DNA from 3 places in the Massilia sp. SYSU DXS3249 genome. Region 1 is predicted to be linked to each of the others. Evidence: predicted binding sites of a transcription regulator. Region 1 holds the regulator's gene; each other region holds the start of a gene.
The links. The regulator sigma-54, encoded in region 1, starts transcription at its own class of promoters, with help from an activator protein. The targets are predictions, from matches to a motif close to TGGCANGNAANCTGCTTT.
Positions count from the first base shown of each region.

Region 2: a site for sigma-54 is predicted at 2,448-2,465, ahead of ACWCIA_RS02435 (PEP-CTERM sorting domain-containing protein). Genes of this name have one in related genera too.
Region 3: a site for sigma-54 is predicted at 1,859-1,876, ahead of pepA (flocculation-associated PEP-CTERM protein PepA). Genes of this name have one in related genera too.

Region 1 covers NZ_JBSIPX010000011.1:147,841-152,034, reverse strand. The annotation lists gene lptC (LPS export ABC transporter periplasmic protein LptC) at 1-308, shown strand, start outside; gene lptA (lipopolysaccharide transport periplasmic protein LptA) at 324-941, shown strand; gene lptB (LPS export ABC transporter ATP-binding protein) at 941-1,702, shown strand; gene ACWCIA_RS14550 (RNA polymerase factor sigma-54) at 1,725-3,194, shown strand; gene hpf (ribosome hibernation-promoting factor, HPF/YfiA family) at 3,255-3,608, shown strand; gene ACWCIA_RS14540 (enoyl-CoA hydratase/isomerase family protein) at 3,723-4,194, shown strand, end outside.
Region 2 covers NZ_JBSIPX010000002.1:31,357-35,550, reverse strand. The annotation lists gene ftsB (cell division protein FtsB) at 1-99, shown strand, start outside; gene ACWCIA_RS02450 (hypothetical protein) at 105-371, shown strand; gene ACWCIA_RS02445 (DUF3224 domain-containing protein) at 677-1,081, shown strand; gene ACWCIA_RS02440 (VOC family protein) at 1,131-1,610, shown strand; gene ACWCIA_RS02435 (PEP-CTERM sorting domain-containing protein) at 1,667-2,368, opposite strand; gene ACWCIA_RS02430 (acyl-CoA thioesterase) at 2,748-3,179, opposite strand; gene ACWCIA_RS02425 (Dps family protein) at 3,199-3,705, opposite strand; gene hslO (Hsp33 family molecular chaperone HslO) at 3,893-4,194, opposite strand, start outside.
Region 3 covers NZ_JBSIPX010000020.1:12,133-16,326, reverse strand. The annotation lists gene ACWCIA_RS19595 (ABC transporter ATP-binding protein) at 1-86, shown strand, start outside; gene ACWCIA_RS19590 (extracellular solute-binding protein) at 73-879, shown strand; gene pepA (flocculation-associated PEP-CTERM protein PepA) at 940-1,812, opposite strand; gene ACWCIA_RS19580 (RAD55 family ATPase) at 2,176-3,627, opposite strand; gene ACWCIA_RS19575 (hypothetical protein) at 3,624-4,043, opposite strand; gene ACWCIA_RS19570 (sensor histidine kinase) at 4,139-4,194, opposite strand, start outside.

The DNA.
Region 1 (4,194 bases):
CGCGCATGACGATGAACGCCGAACGCGGCCAGGTCTTCCATGGCGAGAACCGCGTCGAACTGATGGGCAAGGTCGACATCCTGCGCCCGGCCACGCCGACCAGCGAGAAGCTGCACGCCCAGACCGATGCGCTGACCGTGCTGGCCGACGACGAGATCGTCAAGACGAACCGCCCGGTACGCATGACGCTCGGCGCTTCCTCGGTCGACGCTGTCGGTTTGCATGCGGTGAACCCGACCCAGAAGATGCACCTCGGCGGGCGCGGGAAGATCGTCTATCCGCCGCGCCAAAACACGCCCACCCAATAACAGGAACGAGAACACATGAAAAAATTGCTTGCCGCCGCCTTCCTTTCGCTGCTGTCGCTGTCGGCCACGGCCGAGAAGGCGGACTCGCTCAAGCAGGCCGTCGTCGAATTCGACTCGCTCGACGTGGACGAAGTCACGCAGACGCGCATCCTGACCGGCAACGTCGTCGTCACCCGCGGCACGCTGCTGCTCAAGTCCGACCGCGCCCTGGTCAAGGAAACGCCCGAAGGCTACATGAGCGTGACGCTGACCTCGAATCCGGGCCGCGTGGCGACCTTCCGCCAGAAGCGCGACGGCGGGCCCGACCTGTGGGTCGAGGGCCAGGCCGAGCGCATCGAATACGAGGAGCGCGAGGAACTGGTGAAGCTGTTCTCGAAGGCGGTCGTGAAGGAGCTCGAAAACGGGCGCATGACGAACGAACTGGTCGGCCCCTACATCTCCTACGACAACCGCCGCGAAGTGGCGACCGTGCGCAACGACCCGAGCGGCCAGACCAAGGCCGGCGGCGGCCGCGGCACCCTGATCATCGCACCGCGCCGCACCGGCGCGGCAGCCCCCGCAGCGGCAGCGCCGACTGCACGCGCAGGCACCACGCCCGCGGCACCGGCACCGGCACCAGCAGGAAAGAAATAATGAAGGATGACCACGACAACCGCAGTACCCTGGTCGTGCGGGGCCTGCAAAAGAGCTACGGCAAGCGCCTGGTGGTGCGCGACGTCTCGCTCGAGGTGGGCTGCGGCGAAGTCGTCGGCCTGCTCGGGCCGAACGGCGCCGGCAAGACGACCTCGTTCTACATGATCGTCGGCCTGGTGCCCTCGGACGCCGGCACCATCGAAATCAACGGCACCGACATTTCCAGCCTGCCGATCCACCGCCGCGCGGTGCTCGGCCTGTCCTACCTGCCGCAGGAAGCGTCGGTGTTCCGCAAGCTGACGGTGGAGGACAACATCCGCGCCGTGCTCGAGCTGCAGCGCGACGACAACGGCAAGTCGCTGACCAAGGCCGCCATCAACGAGCGCCTCGATTCCCTGCTGGCCGAACTGCAGATCGAGAAGCTGCGCGAGAACCCGGCGCTGTCGCTGTCGGGCGGCGAGCGCCGCCGCGTGGAGATCGCGCGCGCGCTGGCGACCAATCCGCGCTTCGTGCTGCTCGACGAACCGTTTGCAGGTGTCGACCCGATCGCCGTGATCGAGATCCAGCGCATCGTGCGCTTCCTGAAGGAGCGCGGCATCGGCGTCCTGATCACCGACCACAACGTGCGCGAGACGCTCGGCATCTGCGACCGCGCCTACATCATCAACCAGGGCGCCGTGCTGGCTTCCGGGCGCCCTGACGACATCATCGCCGACGAGTCGGTACGACGCGTCTACCTCGGCGAACACTTCCGCATGTGACCACGGAACGAACAGCCGCACCATGAAACAATCCCTGCAACTCCGGACTTCGCAGCACCTGGCGCTCACGCCGCAGCTTCAGCAGTCGATCCGCCTGCTGCAGTTGTCCACGCTCGAACTGCACCAGGAGATCGAGCAGATCCTCTCCGATAATCCGCTGCTCGAGCGGATCGACGACCCGCTCGACAATTCCGTGCGCCTGCTGGCCGACGGCGCCATCAACGATGCGCCGGCCCAGCAGCCCGACGCGCCGGCGCCGGGGCAGGAAGAAAGCGCCGCGCCCGCGGACAATGGCGACGGGCTCGACGGCGGCGGCGACGTCGAGCGCGGCGAGGCCGACGACTGGGGCGACGCCCCGCGCGCCTCGGGCAGCGAGGGCGACGACGACGGCCGGCCGCAGCTGGGCGCGATCGGCGTCACGCTGCGCGAGCACCTGTCGGAACAGATCCGGGTCACCGCCGTCAGCGCGCGCGACCGCGCCCTGGCCGAACTGGTGATCGACGCCATCGACGACAACGGCTACCTGGAAGAGCAGCTCGACGAGATCCATGCCCGCCTGCCGGAGGAGCTGGAAGTGGAGATGGACGAGCTGCGCTGCGCGCTGGCGCTGGTGCAGAGCCTCGATCCGGTCGGCGTCGGCGCGCGCAGCGCCAGCGAGTGCCTGGCCTTGCAGATCCGGCAGATGCCCGGCGTCCCGCTGGTGACGCGGCGCATGGCTTTGAAGATCGTCGAGGGTTACCTGAGCTGGTTCGCCCAGCGCGAATTCAACAAGCTGAAAAAGGCGCTCGACTGCGACGACGAAGACCTGCGCGAAGCGCAGGCCGTGATCCGCCAGTGCAATCCGCACCCGGGCGCGGCCTTTGCGTCGAGCACCTCGGACTACGTGGTTCCGGACGTTATCGTCCGCAAGACGGCCTCCGGCTGGAGCGTGATGCTGAACCACGAAGTCATGCCGCGCCTGCGCGTCAACAATGTCTACGCGGCCCTGCTCAAGCAGGGCAAGGGCGAGGGCCAGATGAGCGCGCAGCTGCAGGAAGCGAAGTGGCTCATCAAGAACATGCGCCAGCGCTTCGACACGATCCTGCGTGTTTCCCAGGCAATCGTCGAGCGTCAGCGCAACTTTTTCAGCCATGGCGCGGTTGCCATGCGTCCCCTTGTGCTTCGCGAGATAGCTGATACACTAGGCCTACACGAGAGCACAATTTCTCGCGTAACAACTCAAAAATTCATGCTGACCCCGCACGGCATGTTTGAGCTGAAGTATTTCTTCGGAAGCCACGTCGCCACCGAAGCGGGGGGCGAAGCCTCGTCGACGGCGATTCGGGCGCTCATTGCGCAACTGACAGGAGCAGAGGACCCCAGGAACCCATTATCCGACAGCAAGATCGCGGAAATGCTCGGTGAACAAGGAATGGTCATCGCGCGCCGCACGGTTGCAAAATACCGCGAGGCACTCAAGATTCCTCCAGTCAGTCTCCGCAAATCCTTGTAACAGCGGCAGCCACGCGCTACCTGCGCGACCGGCCGCCGCTCCTCTTTCAAAGGAGTGTGTATGAATCTCACTATCAGCGGTCACCACCTCGATGTCACCCCCGCCATCCGTGAATACGTACAGAACAAGCTGGAACGCATCACCCGCCATTTCGATCAAGTGATCGATTCCCATGTGATCCTTGCGATCGACAATCTCACCGAAAAAGACAAAAGGCAGAAAGCCGAGATCAACTTGCGCATGTCCGGCAAGACTGTACACGTGGAAAGTGTGGCGCAAGACCTGTATGCCGCGATCGACCTGTTGATGGACAGGCTGGATCGCCAGGTGATGAAATACAAATCGATGCTGCAAAATCATAGTCACGAGGCGCTCAAGCGCCGTCCTGAAGGCGGAGAGGCTGTTGCTGTCTGATCGGCATTAAGCACCGTCTGAACGAGGGCGCCTGGAGGGCGCCCTTTTCATTTTGGCGGCACGCCGCGCACGGGCTTGGGTAGAATGCATGTCTTTCCCATAACCCTATTCACCATGACCGACCATGTCCTGACCCGCGTTGCCAACGGCACCGGCGTGATCACCCTCGACCGCCCCAAAGCCCTCAATTCGCTCTCGCTCGCCATGGTGCGGCGCCTGACCGAGACCCTGCTGGCCTGGCGCGACGACCCGGCGGTCGCTGCCGTCGTGCTCACCAGCAGCAGCGAAAAAGCCCTGTGCGCGGGCGGCGACATCCGTTTCTTCCACGACGCCGGCACGGCGACCCCGACCGGCGGCAGCGCGCTGCTGGAAGATTTCTTCACGGAAGAGTATGCGCTCAACCACCTGATCCATTTCTATCCGAAACCCTACATCTCGATCATGGATGGGGTCGTCATGGGCGGCGGCATGGGCATCGCCCAGGGCGGGCCGGATACGGGCCTGCGCATCGTCACCGACCGCATCAAGATGGCGATGCCGGAAGTGAACATCGGCCTGTTCCCGGACGTCGGCGGCAGCCATTTCC
Region 2 (4,194 bases), on a different contig from region 1:
GACGAGCAGCCGCAGGAGTCGATGACCGTGCCGCCGCCGCCACCGCCGCCGAAACCGGGCAAGGACGGCAAGCCTGCCGCCGCCGGACCGACCCACTGATTCCCATGAGCTCAAGCCCTGCCGCGCAACTGGCCACACTCGAGGCGCTGGCCAGCTATCTCGCCGCCGCCTTCGAGAGCGGCGACCCGGCCATCCTGTCCGAGGCGCTCGCCACCGCCGCGCTGGCCGAAGGCACGACCCACCTTGCCGCTGCCGCCGGCCTGCCGCAGGCGGAGTTGCGCCATGCGTTTGCGACCGGCGAGATGAGCATGGGGACGACGCTGGCGGTGATGAAGGTGATTGACCTGCATATGCCGGGTAGCGCGCACTGAACCTGTGTTGGCGGCTGCGGCTGCCGACATTCGTAGGGTGGACGGGTTTCCCGTCCACGCGTTCAGCAGAGCCTGTATCAACTCGACACTGATTCGCGCCACGCTTCCGTGCGTTGAACGCGTGGACGGCGTCGACGCAGGCGTCATGCAAGCTGAAGGGTGTAGCCGTCCACCCTACGGGTCTGCTACGCGGCTGCCGCAATTCAACCGTCCATGCCTGCACCTGCCTCAACCCGATAATCGGTGATCTGCGGCCCGGATTCGCCTAGAATGTTCGCTATCTTTCACCACCAAGGAAGCGCACCATGAGCCAGCAACATGCCGCCGGACCTTTCGACGTTACCCTCACCCCGCAAGGCGAGCCCACTGTCCTGAACGGCGCCACGACCGGCCGCATGGCGATCGACAAGCTGTATCACGGCGACCTGAACGGGCGCGGTTCCGGCGAAATGCTGTCGGCGCTGACGGTCACCGAAGGCTCGGCCGGCTATGTCGCGATCGAGCGGGTGACGGGCACGCTGCACGGGCGCACCGGCGGCTTCGTGCTGCAGCACTCGGGCACGATGGCGCGCGGGGCGCAGCAGCTGTCGATTACGGTCGTGCCCGATTCCGGCACCGGAGAGCTGGCCGGCATCAACGGCACCATGCGCATCCGCATCGAAGAGCGCAATCACTTCTACGAGTTCGATTACTTCCTGCCCGAACTGTAAGCCGGCCCGCTGGTCTCAAGCGGCAGTGGTTCCACCATCGGAGAATGACATGGTCAGCAAGAATACGGTGTGTCTCTGGTTCGACGGCACGGCATTGGACGCCGCGCAGTTCTATGCCGCGACCTTTCCCGACAGCGAAGTGAAGGCCGTCCACCGCGCGCCGGGCGACTACCCGGCGGGCAAGCAGGGCGACGTGCTGACGGTCGAGTTCACGGTGATGGGCATTCCCTGCCTGGGCCTGAACGGTGGACCCGGCGTCCAGCACAACGAGGCCTTCTCCTTCCAGGTGGCGACCGACGACCAGGCGGAGACCGACCGCCTGTGGAATGCCATCGTCGGCAATGGAGGCCAGGAAAACGTGTGCGGCTGGTGCCGCGACAAATGGGGCCTGTCCTGGCAGATCACGCCGCGCGTGCTGACGGACGCCATCACCGATCCGGACCCGGCCGCGGCCAGGCGCGCTTTCGAGGCGATGATGGGGATGGGGAAGATTGACGTGGCCGCGATCGAAGCGGCGCGTCGCGGTTGAAGACGTCACCGAAGAAAAACTGCGGGCGCACAGGCCCGCAGTCCACGCGCGCTAACCTATTGCATCTTGCGCCGGCGGCGCGACGCCGCCAGGCCTGCCAGTCCCAGCGCCGACAGGGCGAGGGTGGCCGGTTCCGGCACTTCGGTCGGGTCTTCCGGGTCGGTCGGGTCGGTCGGATCGGTCGGATCGGTTGGACCATCCGGCGGATCAATCGGCGTGCCGGGGAGAATATTGTCGAACGTGATATTGTCGAAGGCGATACTGTCCACGGAGCCAGCGAAGTTGACCGAGCGGGCAACGCCGGCAAAGCTCACGCCAACGTTGGTAAAGCGGCAGTAGAGGCCGTTCGGGTCGCCGAGGCAGCCGTCGTTGTTGTCATGCAGTTCCAGCATGGCAAGCAGGTTACCGGTACCGTTCAGGCCATCCCAGACGCTGATGAATCCGTTCTCGCTGCTGCTGTAGAAAAACGAGAAGCCGCCGTCGAAACCGGACGCCACGTTCATCGTCGCCGCCCCGCCGCTCAGGAAAAACAGCACCGTGCTGGCCGAGGGTTCGTTGGCGATGTCGCCGCGTCCGCCCGCGTCGCTGTCGATCACGGCCAGGCTGGTGCTCGAAAAGTGGACTCCGTAATTGGTGCCACGCTTGCCGCTAGAATCCGTCCCGCCATTGTAGAAATGATTGACCGCCGCCAGTTCCCCGATCCCCTCGAAGTCGAGCACGATGGGGACTGCGCTGGCGCTTGCTGAACATACGACCATTGCAGCTGCACAAGCTATTTTTTTGATAGGTAACACGGTTCTCTCCCAAGAGTTGAATGCCAGACTAGGCATCAGCTCTTCAGCAAATTGCGTGCCCACATGTAAATACAGGGCGTCCGATGCGCCAGTGTCTACCTTGCGTGCATGACTTGTAAATTCCGTCGACAAACGGTTAAAACGATTTACATAGTTCCAGTAGTAATATTCTCTTACTTCGGGTTACGTGTGCTGATCTCCGGGCATTGTTTCACTAATTCAAGAATGTCGCGTCAAGATGTGAGCAGGAAAAATGTGAGGTCGAACGACAATACTTTAGACGCAGCACAGGTGCTGTGCCCTCGGCTTCACGGAGTCTGCCTTCGCGCGGAAAATCGGTGGCTCAGGCTGCCGACGCGAGTTCTTGCAGGACGTCTCGCACCTGCGGAGGAATCGGCACCGAGGTATTGCTGCGCCGATCCACGTAGACGTGCACGAAGTGCCCGGCAGCCGAGGGCAGTGGCTCGTCGTTACGGTACAGGGCCAGCTCATAGCGCACGCTGGAATTGCCGAGCTTGGCAACGCGCACGCCGACATGAACCATGTCGGGGAAGGAAATGGAACTAAAGTAGGAACAGCTCGTCTCGACAACGAAGCCGACGATCTCGTCCCGGTGGATGTCGAGCACGCCGCGGTCGATCAGGAAGCGATTGACCGCGGTGTCGAAGAAGCTGTAGTAGTTGACGTTGTTGACATGCTCATAGCTGTCGTTGTCCATCCAGCGCGTAGGCAGCGCCATGCAATGCGGGAAGGCGGAGCGGGGCGTGTCGCGCATCGTCAACGGTCGGCTCCGTTTACTCCGACGAAGCGTCGCCCTGCATCGATCCGGCGCCCTGTTCGAGGAAGGAGCGCAGCATCCAGGCATTCTTCTCGTGCACTTCCATGCGGGTCGTGAGCATGTCGGCGGTCGGGAAATCGTCGAGCTCGTCGGCGACCTTGACGCCTGCGCGCAGGGTGCGCACGATGGTTTCGTTGCCGTCGACCAGCTGGCGGATCATTTCCTTGGCCGACAGCACTTCCGGCTCTTCGCTGATGTTCGACAGCTCGGCGTAGCGGCGCGAGGTGGCCGGCGCGAAGTGGCCCAGCGAGCGGATGCGCTCGGCGATGTCGTCCAGCGCGTTCCACTGCTCGGTGTACTGTTCCTCGAACATCACGTGCAGGGTCGAGAACATCGGCCCGGTGACGTTCCAGTGGAAATTGTGCGTCTTCAGGTAAAGCATGTAGGCGTCGGCCAGTACGGTCGAGAGCGATTCGACGATCTTGGCGCGGTCTTCGGTGCTGATTCCGGTATCCATGTGCATTGCGTTTCTCCCGTAGAAATTGATCATCTGTGAGTCGCAGTGTTTTGTGGAAATAGCAACACTGCTAACGATGCAACAGCTTAGCACCGGCCGAAAAAACCTGTAGCGCAGCGACCCGTTTCAAATCCGGGACAAACAAAAACGGCGCGTATTCACGCGCCGTCCCATGCCTGCCGCAGTCAGCCGATCAATGCTTGACTTCGCCTGCCGGCACCATCGCATCGGCGGTCGTCGGCGTCGCGAACAGCTGCGCGCAATCGACCTTGTCGAAGGCGTAATGCTTGCCGCAGAAGTCGCAGTTGATGCCCAGTTCGCCGAGGTCGGCCAGGGCCGATTCGACTTCATCCTGGCCCAGCATTTTCAGCATGTTGCCGACTTTTTCGCGCGTGCAGCTGCAGTGGAACTGCGGGTGCTGCGGGTCGAACACGCGAATCGTCTCTTCCCAGAACAGGCGGTTGAGCAGGGTCTCGATGCCGGTGGTGAGGAGTT
Region 3 (4,194 bases), on a different contig from region 1:
TGCGCCGCCTGAAGCTGCGCGAGGGCAGGCTGGAAGTTCGTCCCGGCAAGACCCCATCCAAAGGAGAAATCGATGAAACGCCGTAATCTGTTCGCCGTGCTGCTGTGTGCCATGGCGGCCTCGCCGCTGGCGCTGGCCCAGGAGCCGGTCCGCCTGTCCACCACCACCAGCACCGAAAACTCTGGCCTGCTCAAGCACCTGCTGCCGGCCTTCGAGGCGAAGACCGGCATCCAGGTCAAGGTGATCTCGGTCGGCACCGGCAAGGCCCTCGAACTGGGCAGGAACGGCGACGTCGACGTGACCCTGGTGCATGCGCGCCAGCTGGAAGACAAATTCGTCGCGGAGGGCTGGGGCGTCGACCGGCGCGACGTGATGTACAACGATTTCATCGTCGTCGGCCCGGAGTCCGATCCCGCCAAAATCAGGGGCGGCAAGGACGTCGTCGCCGCCTTCGGCAAACTCGCGGCGAGCGGCGCGAAATTCATTTCCCGCGGCGACAATTCCGGCACCGATGTGATGGAAAAGGGGTACTGGCAGGCGGCCGGCACCAAACCGGCAGGCGCGGCCTACGTCTCGGCCGGCCTGGGCATGGGCGAAGTGCTGAACATGGCCGCCGAAATGCGCGCCTACACGCTCACCGACCGCGCCACCTATGGCGCCTACAAGGCCAGGACGGGCCTGGCGATCCTGGTCGAGGGAGACAAGCGCATGTTCAACCCCTACGGCATCATCGCCGTCAATCCGGCCAAGCACCCGGGCGTGAACTACCGCGGCGCGCAGCAGCTGATCGAATGGATGACCTCGCCCGAAGGACAGGCGCGCATCGCTGGCTTCAAGCCTGGCGGCGAGCAGCTGTTTTTCCCGACAGCCAAGCGCTGAGCGGAACAAGAACATGAAAAAAGCGGCCAAGGCCGCTTTTTTCATGGTGTCTACAAAACCTTACTTGCGCAGCACCCGGCGCTTGCGCGCAGTAGCGCCGGCAGCCAGCAGGGCGATGCCGAACAGGGCGAACGAGCCTGGTTCCGGTACTTCGGTCAGGATTTCCCCCAGCTTGAACTGGCCGTTCCCGCCGATGAAGAAATACTCGTTCGGACGGTTGCTGTAGCGGCCGCTCGTGCAGCCGTTGCCGGTGAAGCCGGCGTACTGGCAGGCTACTTCGCTGACCAGGGTCGTGCCCGGGCGCGAAATCGTGTTCGCGTTAGTGAACGCAAAGCCCATGATCGCCTTGGTCGAGAGGTCTTCGCCTTGGGCGTTGAAGAAATAGCCCGCCTCGAGCATGCCGGGCATTGCCTTGGCGAACACGCTGACCTGGCCATTGTTGATCGGGGCGCCGTTCGCATCGACCCGGCCGCCGCCGCCGAAGACGTCGAACTCGGCGATCAGGGTGCCCAGGTTGGCGCCGTACACGCCTTGCGTGCTGCCGTACTGGCGGTTGACCGGGTTCTGGTACATGCGGACGATGCCGCTGCTGAAGCTGAATTCACCACCGTAAGTGCCGCTGCCGACGGCCTCGAAGGTGGCGCTGATATTACCGCCAGGGAAATTCACCGGGAAGCGGCGGCCATTGCTGTCTGCTTGGAGAATATTGAATACGGCGTGCTCCCTGAACTCGAACGAGTTACCGCCGGTTGGCGTGAGCTGGATGAAGGCATTGCCGTTGGTGTCCAGGTATTCACCGATTGTCTGGCCTCCTGCGAAGCCTCCGCCGTTCGGGCTGAACACCCAATCGGTCAGGACCGGAGCAGCGATTGCGCTACCGGTCGTGCCCAGCGCGACGGCTGCGGCACACAGAAGTTTTTTAACGGAATTCATTGTTGATCTTTCGACATATTGTCAACGGGGTGGATGGACTTTTAGTGAAGCAATACCCATGCCCGAAGAAAATAATGAGGAAATTCAATTAGTTATCGAACGCATGCTTTATTGGTGTCAATACATGTAAAGAAGTCCGACAGTGACGTTTTTCCAACCGGAATATACCGTTGTCAGTCTGGATTGCGTGACCGATAAGGTGTGTTTATCAACGGCATTGCAACGCAATTATGTCGCGGCGCGCATGCGGTGGCGGGTCTGCCGAAGCGAGGGAAAGGAATGCAACCAGCAAACCGCTCGCAGGCGGCTGCTGGCGAAGCGCCTGGCATGGAATCACGCCAGGGCCGAAAGGACGTTGCGGGCTCAGCTCCGCAGTTGTGGATTGCCGAGCAGTACGCCGTCGTAAGGGGCCGCGGTGGTCCCGATGACGATGCCTTCCTCGGTGATATCGAAGGTGCGGATTTGACGGCTGTGCTTGCTGCCGCGGAGCTTGACGACCGAGATCAGCGTATGGAACTCCGACTGGTACTCCATATAGCGCTGCATGATGACGCAGTCCACCAGCACCGCGCTGCCGTAGGGGCTGAAGCGCAGGTCGCTGAAACGGTCTTCGAGTTCGCTGGTCATGATGACCGTCACGCCGCGCGCGTTCAGCACCGCCGACATGCGGTACAGCGCTTCGTTGAAGTCCTCGCGGTCCTCGGGGTTGAGCGCCATCTCGAAGCCGGTCAGCGAGTCGAGCACCAGGCGGGTGGCCTTGTGCTCGTCGATGAGGGCCAGCATTTCGCGCAGCATCTCGTCGATAGACAGGTCGAGCGAGCGCACCGGCAGGATGATCACATCGCCCGACTCGACCAGCGCCTCGACCTTTTCGTTCATGACCTGGTTCGGGGTGCGCTCGAACAGGGCGACCACGCCGCACTCGCCGTTGCGGGCACCCTCTGCCAGGAATTCGCCGGCGAGGATGGTCTTGCCCGAGCCGGTCGGGCCGACCAGCAGCACCGAGTAGCCGGTCGGGATGCCGCCGCCCAGCATCTCGTCAAGCACCGGCACGCCCGTCGACAGGCGCTCCTTCGACACTTTCGGCTTGAAGTCGCCTTCGCGCGCCACGGGAATCACCCGCGGGAAAATCTCGAGACCGGAACGCTCGATGCGGAAGGAATGCAGGCCCGGCCGTTGCCGTTGCCCGCGCATCTTGACCACCTGGATCTTGCGCGACAGGGCGTTGCGCTGCAATTTCTGGCTCAGCCAGATGATGCCGTCGGCGACCGTGAAGATCGGATTCTGGTCCGCTTCGTTGACCAGGTATTCGCCGATCAGGAAGCTGGTCGCGTTCCAGCTCGTCATGTGGGCGACGAGCTTTTGCACGAACTTTTGCAGCGCGGCCACTTCCTGGTGCTCGCCCAGGGCGCCCTGCACGAAGGAACGGAACGAATCGATGAAGACCAGGGCCGGCGCGTGCATGCGCACGCCTTCCAGGATCTGCGCCAGCACGGCGTCGTAATCGCCTTGCTCGACCTGGGCTGCCAGGTTGATGAAGACGACCGACTCGCCGATCTTGTCGAAATCGAAATAATCGAATTGCTGCTGGTAGCGCAGCATCTTGACCGGCGGCTCGCCCATGGCGGTGAAGAACACCGCCTTGCGGCGTGGGCCGGCCAGCGCAAACATGATCTGCTGCGCAAACGTCGTCTTGCCGCTGCCGGGGGCGCCGCCGATGATGTTGAAGGACAGCTCCGGCAAGCCGCCGCCGAGGACGCTGTCGAGTCCAGGGACACCCGTCGCCAGCAGGGGCAGGTCGATTTTCTCGGTCATGCCGATTCTCCTAGTTGTTTTCCCGGGGTGTCGCTGTCCGGAAACGCCGTGCGCAGGAACCGGGTCGCCAGGGCGGCGCCGATCAGTTCCACCAGATGACCGATAAAAGCGGTGCAAATGGCACGGTTGGCGTCTGCCACTTCTTCCGGCGTGCGCTGGGTAAAGCAGCGCCGCAGTCCCTCGAAAGGCGGCCGGGCGATGTCGCGTTCATGTGCCCCCTGCAGCCAGGGGTGCTGCGCCTCGGCCGTTTCCAGGGCGCGCAACAGCAGCAACTCGGTGCTGAGCGGACCGAGCAGGGGACTGAACTGGTTCGACATCGCGTGCCACAAGCCGATCGCGTCGTCGACAACGGCCGGACCACGGCTGGGGTCCAGCCGTTGGGTAATCGTTGCGAGTAACTCGTGCGGGATGGACATAAGTGGTCGGGCAACTGAAGCGGTGGGCAGGCGACATGCTGCCACTTCACGCCACGGGGTGAGATTGTGTTTTTGTCAGGAGAGATTCTATCCGATCATGACTCGTGGCACGAGCCTGGATTGGCGAGAATGAGGGGCAGGGACACCGTAA